2 linked regions of the Blastochloris tepida genome follow. The protein of the gene in region 2 interacts with the protein of the main gene of each other region in a pairwise test. Links are inferred from orthologs where the notes say so. Each region holds a gene or a part of one and is shown on either strand. Other genes may lie near its edges.

Evidence for each region.
Region 1: the proteins of accC (region 2) and ribD interact in binary tests that used the Escherichia coli proteins (3 or more experiments, as listed by UniProt). The link is inferred for Blastochloris tepida from one-to-one orthologs.

What each region holds. Positions count from the first base shown.
Region 1 is NZ_AP018907.1:2,254,787-2,261,374, reverse strand. The notes cover bases 1,344-4,285. They hold ribD (bifunctional diaminohydroxyphosphoribosylaminopyrimidine deaminase/5-amino-6-(5-phosphoribosylamino)uracil reductase RibD), read right to left. Parts: upstream 3,426-4,285; coding sequence 2,262-3,425; downstream 1,344-2,261. Other genes in these bases: glyA (serine hydroxymethyltransferase), read right to left, coding at 3,923-4,285; nrdR (transcriptional regulator NrdR), read right to left, coding at 3,422-3,898; BLTE_RS10480 (riboflavin synthase), read right to left, coding at 1,659-2,261; ribH (6,7-dimethyl-8-ribityllumazine synthase), read right to left, coding at 1,344-1,616. Outside these bases: thiL (thiamine-phosphate kinase), read right to left, coding at 1-602; transcription antitermination factor NusB, read right to left, coding at 604-1,116; more of ribH, read right to left, coding at 1,113-1,343; more of glyA, read right to left, coding at 4,286-5,233; BLTE_RS10460 (outer membrane protein assembly factor BamE), read right to left, coding at 5,481-5,924; BLTE_RS18295 (hypothetical protein), read right to left, coding at 6,162-6,588. UniProt on the Escherichia coli protein: Converts 2,5-diamino-6-(ribosylamino)-4(3h)-pyrimidinone 5'-phosphate into 5-amino-6-(ribosylamino)-2,4(1h,3h)-pyrimidinedione 5'-phosphate.
Region 2 is NZ_AP018907.1:1,674,052-1,680,501, reverse strand. What follows is about bases 2,089-4,892. They hold accC (acetyl-CoA carboxylase biotin carboxylase subunit), read right to left. Parts: upstream 4,264-4,892; coding sequence 2,914-4,263; downstream 2,089-2,913. Other genes in these bases: accB (acetyl-CoA carboxylase biotin carboxyl carrier protein), read right to left, coding at 4,307-4,789; aat (leucyl/phenylalanyl-tRNA--protein transferase), read right to left, coding at 2,115-2,810. Outside these bases: tonB-system energizer ExbB, read right to left, coding at 1-787; BLTE_RS07740 (hypothetical protein), read right to left, coding at 1,504-1,953; BLTE_RS07720 (DsbA family protein), read right to left, coding at 5,302-6,084; BLTE_RS07715 (M48 family metalloprotease), read right to left, coding at 6,319-6,450. UniProt on the Escherichia coli protein: This protein is a component of the acetyl coenzyme A carboxylase complex; first, biotin carboxylase catalyzes the carboxylation of the carrier protein and then the transcarboxylase transfers the carboxyl group to form malonyl-CoA.

The sequences.
Region 1 (6,588 bases), 580 kb from region 2 along the record:
GGGGGCGGCGTTTTGGCGACGGGCGCGGCCGGCGGGCGCGGCTTGGCTTCCGGGTTCGGCCGCACCGATGCCTTCACCAGCACCGGCGGCGGCACGTCGAGCACGAAGGGCGCGGGCGCGGCGGCGCGCAGCTGCGCCGTCGGCAGGGTGAGCGGCTCGGCCGCTGCCGGCTCGGCCGGAGTCTCCGGGCGAGGCTCGCGCGCCGGCGGGCCGGCGGCCGGCACATCGGCGGCCGGCGCTTCGGCCTTTGCCGTCTCCGCTTCGGGCTTTTCGCTCTCAGGCGTCTCGCTCGCCGGTGTCTCGGTCGGGGACGTTTCCGCCGCGGGCGTCTCCTTGGCGACGGCGGACTCGAACAGGCCGGGATCGAACGGCCCGAGATCGAGCGGCCCGAGATCGAGCGGCCCCAAATCGAGCGCGCCGGGCTCCAGCGGCCGCAGATCGAGCGGCCCGAAATCGAAGGGCAGGGCGGCCGGGACGGGCGCGGCCGGTGCGGGTTCGTCTGCAGTCGAAGCCGAAGGCGCCGGCCTCGGCGCGGCGGCAGCCTCCGCGCCGGGGGCTGCGGCAGCGCCGTCTGGAGGCGGCACCTTCAGCTCCATGGTCATCTCAACGGCCGCCCTCGTCGGTGAATTCGGCCGCGCGCAGCTTGCGGGCCAGCGCGTCGAGAACGGCATTGGCCATCGAGGTTTCCTCCTGCTCCAGGAACGCGCTGGCGACGTCGACATATTGTGACACGACAACCCGTGCGGGAATATCGGGGCGGGACATCAATTCGTAGCAGCCGGAACGCAGCAGCGCCCGCAGCACGGCCTCGACGCGCTTGAGCGGCCAGCCGCCGCTGAGGGTGGCGTCGATCAGCGGGTCGATGCGGCGCTGCTCGCGCACCACGCCCTCGACGAGATCGCGGAAGAAGGCGATCTCGGCATCCGGATGGGTGACGCCCTCGACCTCGCGGCCGATCCAGTGGCTTTCGAACTCGGCGAACACGTCGGCGGTCGGCGTCGCCGCCAGATCCATCTGGTAGAGCGCCTGCACCGCATTGAGGCGGGCGCCGGCCCGCGCGACGCGGCGCGGCGAGGGCGATTTGGGAGCGGCAGGCTTGTCGGGCGCGGAACTCATGACACGCGCTCCGGCATCACGAGGCCGCGCTTGAGCCGCACCAGCGACAGCACGGCAGCGGCGGCATGGCCGCCCTTGTCGAGCCGCGCGGGCTCGGCGCGCTCGGTCGCCTGCGCCTCGGTGTTGACGGTGAGGATGCCGTTGACCACCGGCAGCGCGCGGGCGACCGCCAGATCCATCAGGCCGCGCGCCGATTCGTTGGCGACGATGTCGTAGTGCGAAGTCTCGCCGCGAATCACGCAGCCGAGCGCCAGCACGCCGTCATAGGGCTCAAGGCGGGCCGCCGCCGCGTCGAGCAGAATGGCTGCGGCCGCCGGGATCTCCAGCGAGCCGGGCACGGTGACGCGATCGACCTGCACGCCGGCCGCCTGAAGCCGGCGCATGGCGCCGTCGAGCAGCAGGTCGGCGAGCGACTCGTAGAAGCGCGCCTCGACCACGAGAATACGGGCGCCGGGAATGGGTTGCTCGGCCTCCGCGGCCGCGCTGGAAGAGGTGACGATCATCAGGGGTATTTTCCGGGTTTGTGCCCGGGAATACGCGGATCAGCGCGCCTCGGCAAGGCGCGCGGCATAGCGCGCCATCAGATCCACCTCCAGATTCAACCGGTCGCCGGCCTTCACCGCGCCCCAGGTGGTTACCGCCAGGGTGTGCGGGATGATATGCACCGAGAAGTCGTCGTTTTCGACCGTGTTGACCGTCAGCGACGTGCCGTCGAGCGCCACCGAGCCCTTGGCGGCGATGAAGCGGGCAAGCGCCTTCGGGGCGCGGATGACGAAGGTCGCCTGCGCATCGGCGTCGCGGCGCGAGATCACCTCGGCCAGCCCGTCGACATGGCCGGTGACGATGTGGCCGCCAAGCTCGTCGCCGATCTTCAGCGAGCGTTCGAGATTGAGGCGGGTTCCCACCTGCCAGGTGCCGGCGGTGGTCAGCCGCAGCGTCTCGGCCGCGGCATCCACGGCATAGACGGTGCGGCCGTCCTGCTCGCCGATCTCGACCACGGTCATGCAGATGCCGCAGTGGCAGATCGAGGCGCCGAGGGCGATCGAGGCCGCCGGATAGCGGCAGGCGACGGTGAGGCGGCGCAGCGTGTCGCGGTCCTGGACGGCGACCACCTCGCCGATGTCGGTGACGATGCCGGTGAACATTCAGGGTCTCCTTGCGACCGTCATGAGGTCGGCGCCGACCGGCACCCGCTCGACGGCGTTCAGGGCCGGGGAAGCAGAAAGCATGCCGAGCGGCAGGCCGGCCAGCGCCGGCAGGGCGTCCTCGCCCAGCCGGACGGGGCTTTCGAACACCACCGTCTCGTCGACGAGATCGGCCTTGAGCAGGGCGGCCGCGACGGTGGGCCCGCCCTCGACCATCAGCCGGGTGATGCCGCGGGTGGCGAGCAGCGCCAGCGCCTGGGCAAGGTCCAGCCGGACGTCGGCACCGCGCCCGACCCGCATCACCTCGACGCCGGCCTGGGTCAGCGCCTGCTCCCGGGCATGATCGGCGTCCGCGGCGGCGATCACCCACACCGGCACGGTGCCGGCGCTTCGGACGAGGCGCGAGGTGGGCGGCAGCCGCAGCCCGTCGTCGAGCACCACCCGCACCGGCGAACGGTGTGCCAGCCCCGGCAGGCGGCAGGTGAGGTCGGGATCGTCGGCCAGCACCGTGCCGATGCCGACCAGGATCGCATCCGACAATGCCCGCAGCATATGCACGCGGGCGCGCGCCGCCTCGCCGGTGATCACAGCCGGCCGCGGCCCGGGCAGCGCCGCCTTGCCGTCGGCCGAGACCGCGAGCTTCAGCATCACGTGCGGACGGCCGTCCTGAACCCGGCGAATGTGGCCGGCGTGCGAGCGCAGGCCCTCCGCCCGCAGCACGTCGCGCGTGACTTCGATGCCGGCCGCTTCGAGCTTGGCGAAGCCGGCACCTGCCGTGCGGGGGTCGGGATCGCCGACGGATGCGACCACGCGGGCGATGCCGGCCTTGATGATGGCGTCGGCGCAGGGCGGGGTCTTGCCGAAATGGGCGCAGGGCTCCAGCGACACGTAGAGGGTGGCGCCCTTCGCCGCCGCCCCGGCCTGCGCCAGCGCCACCACCTCGGCGTGGGGTCGCCCGCCGGGCTGGGTCCAGCCGCGGCCGACGATCACCGGGACGCCGTCCTCGATGCGCACCACCAGCGCACCGACCGCCGGATTGGGCCACGTGGTGCCGCGCGCGGCATCGCCCAGCGCGATCGCCGCCGCCATCAGCCGCAGATCGTCAGCCGTGGTCTCGGATGCGGGGCGGGCGGCGGGGTGGTGCGGAGCGGTCGCGGCGGTCATGGCCGATCGGCGCCGGCTGCCGCCGCGTGGGCGATCTCGCCGAGCAGATCCTCGAAATCCTTGGGATCGCGGAAATTGCGGTAGACCGAGGCGAAGCGGACATAGGCCACGGTGTCGATGTCGCGCAGGCGCTGCATCACCAATTGGCCGATCGCCTCGGACTCGATCTCGTTCTCGCCCTGGCTCTCAAGTTGGCGGACGATGTCGGAGACCAGCCGGTCGATCCGCTCCTCCTCGACCGGGCGCTTGCGCAGCGCGATGGCGATGGAGCGGCGTAGCTTCTCGCGGTCGAACGGCACGCGCCGGCCCGAGCGCTTGAGCACGGTGAGTTCGCGAAGCTGCACCCGCTCGAAGGTGGTGAAGCGCGCGCCGCAATCGGGGCATACCCGGCGGCGGCGCACCGCCGTGCCGTCCTCGGACGGGCGCGAGTCCTTCACCTGGGTGTCCAGGCTGCCGCAGAAGGGGCACTTCATGACCCGCGCCGCCCTGTCATGAGGTCACTGTCCGTAGACCGGGAAGCGCCGGGTCAGCTCGCCGACCTTGGCGGCCACCGCCGACTCGACCGCGCCATTGCCGGACTCGCCGTTCTTCGACAGCCCGTCGAGCGCCTCGGCGATCAGCTCGCCGACCTTCCTGAACTCGGCCGGGCCGAAGCCGCGGCTGGTGGCGGCCGGCGTGCCGAGCCGGATGCCCGAGGTGACCATCGGCTTCTCGGGGTCGAACGGGATGCCGTTCTTGTTGCAGGTCAGGTGGGCGCGCCCCAGCGCGGCCTCCGCCGCCTTGCCGGTGAGCGCCTTCGGCCGCAGGTCGACCAGCAGCAGATGGTTGTCGGTGCCGCCGGTGACCAGCGCGAAGCCGGCTTCCAGCAGCGTCGCCGCCAGCACCTTGGCGTTCTCGACCACCTGCGCGGCATAGGTGCGGAATTCGGGGCGCAGCGCCTCGCCGAACGCCACCGCCTTGGCGGCGATCACGTGCATCAGCGGGCCGCCCTGCAGGCCGGGGAAGATCGCCGAATTGATCTTCTTGGCGATGTCCTCGTCATTGGTGAGGATCAGGCCGCCGCGCGGGCCGCGCAGCGTCTTGTGGGTGGTCGAGGTCACGACATGGGCGTGCGGGAACGGCGAGGGATGGGCACCGCCCGCCACCAGCCCGGCGAAATGGGCCATGTCGACCATGAAGATGGCGCCGATCTCGTCGCAGATCTGGCGGAAGCGGGCGAAGTCCCAGTGGCGGGCATAGGCCGAGCCGCCGGCCAGGATCAGCTTCGGCCTGTGCTCGCGGGCGAGCTTCTCGACCGCCTCCATGTCGATCAACTGGTCCTCGGGGCGCACATTGTAGGGCACCACGTTGAACCACTTGCCGGACATGTTGACGGCGCTGCCATGGGTGAGGTGGCCCCCGGCGGAGAGGTCGAGCCCCATGAAGGTGTCGCCGGGCTTCAGCAGCGCCAGGAACACGCCCTGGTTCGCCTGGCTGCCGGAATTGGGCTGGACATTGGCGAAGGCGCAGCCGAACAGCTTCTTGGCGCGGTCGATCGCAATGGTCTCGGCGATGTCGACGAACTCGCAGCCGCCATAGTAGCGCCGGCCGGGATACCCCTCGGCGTACTTGTTCGTCATGATCGAGCCCTGGGCCTCGAGCACCGCCTGCGAGACGATGTTCTCCGACGCGATGAGCTCGATATGGTCCTGCAGCCGCTTCAGCTCCTTGGCGATGGCGGAGGCGATCTCGGGATCGGCCTCGGCCAGCGAGGCGGTGAAGAAGCTGTTGGATAGCGGCCGGCTGCGCTCGACGTCGGAAACCGACATGGCCACGCTCCCCTTACTCATGGTTGCGTTGATCCGGTCGACGCACGCGGACACCCCGCGCCGTACGGCCGAAGCGGTCGCTTACCACGGCGGGCAAGGTGCGCCAAGGCGTTAGCCGCACTGGCGGCGGTCTTGCCGCACAGGCCATGGTTGCGGAGCGGACGATCGGGCGGCTGCCAGACCGCGCCAAGCCGCGTCCGACCGGTGACCGTTTCCGGTATCCCGAAGGGATCGACCGGAAACCGTCTCACGAGCTCTTGTTGGCGCTCAGGATCTGGCGCAGGAACGACAGTTCCTCGCCGCCGGCGGTGGTGGTGCGGCTGATGAAGTCGAACACCTTGCCGTCCTGCAGGCCGTAATTGGCGACCCGCTGCACCCGGCGCGACTTGGGATCGAAATAGACCGCCAGCACCCGCTGATCGACGATCTTGGGCTGCATGAAGGCGGCGCTCTGCTTCGCCGTCTGCGAGATGTAGTAGAACACCTCGCCGTTCAGCGTGGCGACGGTGGACGGCGTGCCGAGCACGATCAGCACCTGCTCCTGGGTGGAGCCGATCGGCACCTGCTCCAGCGCGTTTTCCGGCATCACATAGCCGCGCTGCAGGGTCTGGGTGAAGCAGCCGCCGAGCGGCAGCATCGCCGCCAGCAATCCGACCGCCAACGCGCGTCGACCGATCGTGAACTTGCTCATCGCACCTCTATCCTGAACGCAACGATCCCGAACAACTGTCCTGAGCGCAGTGCGTCTTTCATGACCGCATCGCCTCCGCCGGCCGGCCTCGGCGGCCCTGCGGCGACGCCACCGGCATACAGCCGACCTGAAGCAATGGAAATGGCGCGGCGACCTTCGTGCGGCTCTGTGGCGTGATCGTGGCGCGCCGGCCCGACCGGCACCCGCTGCGGTCGAAACCTACCGGAGCCTCGCGGCTCAATCCAGATCGAGGCCGGCGAACGGATCCTGGTCCAGCTCGTCGTCGCCGGCCGGGGACAAACTTTGGGCGCCCTGCGCGGTGCCGGCAGGCGGCGGCAGATCGGCACGGAGGCTCTCGGCGACGGTCTCGAACAGCGCAAGCGCGCCGGAAACCTCGCCCACCGTCGTCAGCACCAGGGTCAGGCGGGCGCCGGCGGCGTCCGCCTCGTCGAAGATGTAGAACATCGCCTGCGTTCCGGCGCCCCGCACCAACAGGCGGGTGGCCGGCTGATCGGCGATCACCGTCTGCTCGACCTCCTCCAGGCCCTCGCTCGGCATCGGCTCGCCGGCCGGCAGCAGCGACATGTCGATTCGCGCCACCGAGTCCGGCCGCGCCAGCGTCACCGCGCCGGTGCCGCGGTCGCTGACATCGGACCAGCCGGCC
Region 2 (6,450 bases):
TGCCGAACAGGCCGACGAACGGCGCGGTCGAGCCGATGGTGGCCAGGATTCCGGTGCCGCGCGCGATCCGGCGGCTGGCTGCGGCCTCGATGCGCTCAAGGCGGGAGAGGATGCGCTCCTTGATGCCGGCCGCCGCAAGCTCGCCCGATGCGTCGATCTCGACGGCTGCGGCGCGGGCCAGCGCCGTCACCGCGCCGTCCTGCGGCACGAGTCGCGCCAGCGCGGCATCAAGCGTGGCCGAGTCTTCCAGCACCTCCAGATCGGCACGGACGCGCCGGCGCGCGGCGGTGAGTTCGACCGTCTTGGCGAGCCACACCGTCCAGGTCAGCACCGAGGCCAGCAACAGGCCGACCATCACCACCTGCACTACGATGTCGGCCGCCAGGAACATGCCGAGCGGCGACAGATCGCGCGGCAGGTCGGCGGGCCTGTCGATCGACGGCGCGGCAGCGGGGGCTGCAGCAGTGGGGAGAGGCGCCGCCGTTGGTGCTGTCGCCGAGGGAGCCTCTGTCGCCGGGGAGGGAGCGGGCGGGGACGTAGGTTCCGCTACTGCCGGCGCGGGTGGCGCAGCGATGGCGGGGGCGTGCGTTTGATGGACCTGCGGCGGCTCCGGCTGCACTTGAGCGGCCGCCACGTTCGGCGACCACAGCAGGGCTGGAAGGAGGATCGACAGCAGCGCCCGCCTCACCCCGGACATCCGTTCGGCCTGCGTGCCGCGCGCCATCCGCGCGCTGCCGCCATGGGAAACGTCCAATCTCCGCTGGCCCGCCACAGTCACAATCGTCATCCCCTCATACGAAATCCGGGCCGACCATGCCGGAGCCCCGGACTCCGATTGCCGGAACTCCCGCTGCCGGAAGCAGAATGCCAGCCCACACGGCACACCTGAAGTATGCCGCATCCGCAGCCACGATTCATAGTCAACCGCGCGCCGAGGTCAACAGCGCAAGTCCATATTCGAAATGGTACATTTCCAATGTGAAGTCAAAATTCCGCACATCGACGTAACAATAAAGCAGAGGACTTGTCGTTGATTGTCCGTCCGCAACGGAATTGGCAGGGGAGCGCTGCTGCCGTCGAGCTTTCCACCGAAACCGGCGGCAGCAGGCCAGTTGAAGCCGGTCAAAACGGCCCCTCATGGCGTAATTGGACACCGCCGCTCTGCAATGCACATGGCGGTCTTGCAGTGCAACCTGGAGCGCCTTTGCCGGCGCCACCGCACCGTCGGGCAATACATCGGCGACGGGCAGGGGACGTGCCGTCGGCCCGTCCGGACGCGGTCGGGAACTCTGGCCTCGTCCGCGGGCGTTTGCACGGATCGGTGCGAACCGGGCAGGGACCGGCGCGCTCCCGCGGCTGTTTGCACGCGGCCGTCCAGATGCGCGCGATCGAGCGTGCGGCGCGCCCGCCAAATGGAAAAAGGGCGCAGCCCACCGGCTGCGCCCCGAAATCCAACTCGGATTCTCACCGACTCGGTCGGTCGCGACGCGACCGGAGAATGCTCTAACGCAGGCTCACCGACATGCCGCTGAGGCCGGCGGAAATGTCGAAGCCCACCCGCTGACCGGACAGTTCGAGGATCACGCCGTTCGAATTCTGCAGACGGACCGCACCGGCACCACCGGCAAAAGACGCACCTGCGCCGATGGCGGTGTAGGTGCCGGCGATGTCGGACGCCCGGCGCAGATTGAAGGCTCGGCCGACCAGTTCCGACTGCGACGCACCGATGATGGCACCCGCGCTGATGCCGCCGAAACGCAGCGGATAGAGGCGCCCCTTGAAGGTGAGCGTGCCTTCGCCGCCGCCGACGCCGATGATGAAGCCGCCGCGGGTGATGACCGCCCGTACCGTGCCCGTCGCCGCTTCCGACGGGGTCGGCACGCTGACCATTGCGACCAGGGCCAGCAGGGCCACGCGGAAGATGACGTGAACGGCCTTGTTCAGACGCTGCATTGCTGCCTCCTCAGGATTTTTGGCAACCACAGTAATTGGGCGGCGAAGTCATCTCGTCGATAGCGAGCATACGCAAAATATGCTCAGAACGGAAAAAAGTTGGTCTTCCGTTCGGTCATGGCTTGAAGTGGCAGCAGAATCGGCGGCTCCGGCAGGCAGCCTCAGCCCGGATCGGAGCGGCGCTCATTGGCCGATTGCACGATGGCGAGCGCGGCGGCACCCGGCATCGGCCGGCGCGCGGCGGAACGGAAATCGGCGCGTCCGGCGAGCGCCTGTTCGAGCAGCCGATGGTACTGGTGCCGTGACACCTCGATGCAGCCGAAGCTCTCCAGATGGCGGGTGGAGAACTGGGTGTCGAGCAGGGTGAAGCCGCCGACAAGGAGCAGCGCCACGAGGTGCACCAGCGCCACCTTGGAGGCGTCGGTCTCGACGTGGAACATGCTCTCGCCGAAGAAGGCGCGGCCGATCGCAACCCCATAGAGCCCGCCGACCAGCAGCCCGTCGCGGTAGGCTTCGACCGAGTGGCAGTGCCCGAGATCGAACAGATCGCGATAGAGCCGGCGGATGCGCGCATTGATCCAGGTGCGCATGCGCCCCGGCGCCGGTTCCGAGCAACCGTCGAGCACGCCCTCGAAATCGTGGTCGACCCGCACCTCGAACCGGTCGGAGCGGATGGTGCGGGCGAGGCGCCGGCTCACATGCAGGCCGTCCAGCGGAATAATGCCGCGCCGTTCCGGCTCGATCCAGTACAGGCCCGGATCCTCGGCACTCTCGGCCATCGGAAAGATGCCGCAGGCATAGGCCTTCAGCAGAACTTCGGGCGTGATGTCCACCTGTCCGGTGAAGCCGCGCGTCATGGCCAGATATCTCCGCCCCCCAGCGAAGAGCCGCGACGACCATAGCACATCGCGGCAGCATCGCAGCAGGGTACGGCGAAGCGTTCGCCGCCGGCCGAAACGCTCAGATGTCGGGCGAGCCGGCCAGGAAATGCTCCAGCCAATGGATGTCGTATTGGCCGTTGGCGATGTCGGGGTGGCGCACCAGCGTGCGGAACAGCGGCGCGGTGGTCTCCACGCCGTCGACCACGATCTCGTCCAAGGCGCGGCGCAGCCGCATCAGGCACTCGTTGCGGGTCTTGCCGTGGACGATCAGCTTGCCGACCAGCGAGTCGTAATAGGGCGGGATGGTGTAGCCCTGATAGACCGCCGAATCGACGCGCACGCCCAGGCCCCCCGGCGGGTGGAAATAGGTGATCTTGCCAGGAGAAGGGCGGAAGGTGGTCGGGTTCTCGGCATTGAGCCGGCACTCGATGGCGTGGCCGTTGATCACGATGTCGTCCTGGGTGATCGACAGCGGCAGGCCGGCGGCGAGCCGGATCTGCTCGTTGAGCAGATCGATGCCGGTGACCATCTCGGTCACCGGATGCTCGACCTGGATACGGGTGTTCATCTCGATGAAGTAGAATTCGCCGTTCTCGTACAGGAATTCCACCGTCCCGGCCGACAGGTATTTCAGCTTGCGCATGGCGTCGGCGACGACCTCGCCGATGCGGTTGCGGGCGTCGACATTGAGGGCCGGGGAGGGGCTTTCCTCCCATACTTTCTGGTGGCGGCGCTGCAGCGAGCAGTCGCGCTCGCCGATATGGACGGCGTTGCCGCGGCCGTCGCCCAGCACCTGGATCTCGATGTGGCGCGGCTTCTCCAGATACTTCTCGATATAGACCGTCGAGTCACCGAAGGCCGCCTTGGCCTCGGAGCGGGCGGTGGCCAGCGCGACGTCGAGATCGGCCTCGGTGCGCGCCACCTTCATGCCGCGGCCGCCGCCGCCGGCCGCCGCCTTGATCAGCACCGGATAGCCGATGTCGGCGGCGATCCGGCGGGCATCGACATCGTCGGTGATGCCGCCCTCCGAGCCCGGCACGCACGGGATGCCGAGCCGCTTGGCGGTGCGCTTGGCCTCGATCTTGTCGCCCATCAGCCGGATGTGCTCGGGCTTGGGGCCGATGAAGCCGATGTGATGGTCGGCGAGGATCTCGGCGAAGCGCGCATTCTCCGACAGGAAGCCGTAGCCCGGATGCACCGCCTCGGCGCCGGTGATCTCGCACGCCGCCAGCAGTTGGGGCACGTTGAGATAGCTGTCCTTGGCCGGCGGCGGGCCGATGCACACGCTCTCATCGGCGAGCTTGACGTGCATGGCGTCGGCATCGGCCGTCGAATGGACGGCGACGGTGGAGATGCCGAGCTCCTTGCAGGCGCGCAGAATGCGGAGCGCGATCTCGCCGCGATTGGCGATCAGGATTTTCGTGAACATGCGAGCCTCATTTCCTCCGGGCGATGCCCGGGGGGCGCGATCGTCACTCGATGATCATCAACGGCTCGCCGTATTCGACCGGCTGGGCGTCGCCGACAAGGATCTGCGTCACCGTGCCGGCGCGCGGCGCGGGAATCGCGTTCATCGTCTTCATTGCTTCGATGATCAGGAGGGTCTGACCTTCCTTCACCTGCGTGCCGATGTCGACGAACGCCTTGGAGCCCGGCTCCGGCGCGCGATAGGCGGTGCCAACCATCGGCGACTTCACCAAGCCCGGGTGGGCGGTCAGATCGGCGACGGCCTCGACGGCCGCCGCCGCTGCGACGGCTGGAATCGGCGCCGGCGCCGCGACGGTGACGGCATTGGTCGACATCGCCGCCGGGAACGGCGCGAGCTGGATGTTGCGGGCAACGCGGATACGCAGTTCGCCTTGCTGCACTTCGACCTCGGTGAGGTCGGTGTCGTTGAGCAGCTCCGCGAGTTCGCGGATCAAGGCAGGATCGATGGCGGGTTTGGGCTTCAACATTCTATCTCCCGGCGCCGGTTCAGACCGTCGCCTTCAGCTTGGCGGAGCGGTCGGCTCGCCGCGAATGAGCACTGAACACGTATGCGCGGGGGGATTTCGCGCAGGATACGTCTCGGCCGGACCGATCTCGCCGTCATGCCGATGCGCCGCGGCGAGCGCGCTTCCATCCGGCCCACAGCCGATTCCGAGAAGACGATGATCGCACCCATTGCAGACTGCAACCATCGGACCCATCTGGCGCGGCCGACCGGTTCGCCCGCCGGCGCTCTTATAGGCATGGATGTGTCCGGTGAAAAGCGGCCTGTATCGACCCGCCCGCCCCGTGGATTTCCGGGCGCCCGGCGTCGGGCCGGGATGTCCGGCCGACAGGCATGCACTTTCAGACTTTTTTGGCATTGACAGGCTTTGCGCCGATGCGGGCGGGGGCGCGTCCGGCTGGCCTGAACGGGGCCGCGACGATGCGGCGGCCCCGCTTCTGGCGCCCGGACATGCTCGAATCAGTGCGTCTCCGTTCAGCAGTCCTTTTCCGGGCAGGCCGCGCGCGCCGCCCGCAGCTGCTCGCGCAGCTTCTCCAGCCCGACGGCGCCGACCACCACCTCGCCGCCGACCACATAGCTCGGCGTTCCAGTGAGGCCGAGATCCTGGGCCAGCCGGAAATTCTCCTGCAGCGTCGCCATCACCTCGGGCGACTCCATGTCCTTGGTCAGGCGGGCCATGTCGAAGCCGACCTCCTTGGCCACCGCCATCGCGCGCTCGCGCGTCGCCTCGCCGCGGCCGCCCATCAGCTTCTGGTGGAACTCGAAATACTTGGCCGGGGTCGCCTGCAGCTTGGCGGCGAGCGCCACCGTGGCGGCCTGCACCGAGGACTCGCCGAGCACCGGGAAGTCCTTCAGCACCACCTTGAGATTGGCGTCGCTCTTGACCAGTTCGACGAGGTCGGAGAGCGCGCGCTTGCAGAACCCACAATTGTAGTCGAAGAACTCTACAATCGTGACATCGCCCTTGGGGTTGCCGATAACGACGCTCTTCGGCGAGTTGAGCAGCTGATCGCGATTGGCGGACAGCGCCTGCTTGCGGCGCTTCTCCTCGTCGGCATTGGCGCGCTTCTCGAGCTCCTGCAGCGCCTCCTGGAGGATTTCCGGGTTCTTCACGATCGTCTCGCGGACGATCTTCTCGACATCCTCGCGCGTCAGCGGCGCGGCCGTTTGTGCCCAGGCCGGCGCGGCGACAGCGGCGGCAGCGAGCAGCGCCAAGCCGGCCATGGCCGTCCGCGCCGTGAGGGAAAAGAGCGTCATTGGTCGGGGGCTCCTTGATGGCCGGTCGACACGGACCGGGGGATCGCTTGGCAGAGGCCCCGCCGGGCGTTCGTCTCGAACCCGGACCGGAGGGGCCTTTGCCGACAGGCTTAGAGCATTCTGCGCAAAAGTGGGAACCGGTTTCGCGGAAGGGAATGCGACAACTCGGCAACTCAGAGCATTCCTCGCAAAAGCGCGCACCGGCCTTGCGGGCAGGTTGCCTCGGTGCCCGGCTCAGCTTCTGCCGTCGAGCTTGGGCGGCTTGTAGTTCTCGATGTCGTCGGCCTTGAGCCAGCCGGGCGAACCATTGGCAAAGCGGGTCTTGGCGCGGGCCGCGAGGTGGCGCGCGGTCTGGAACTCGCCGCC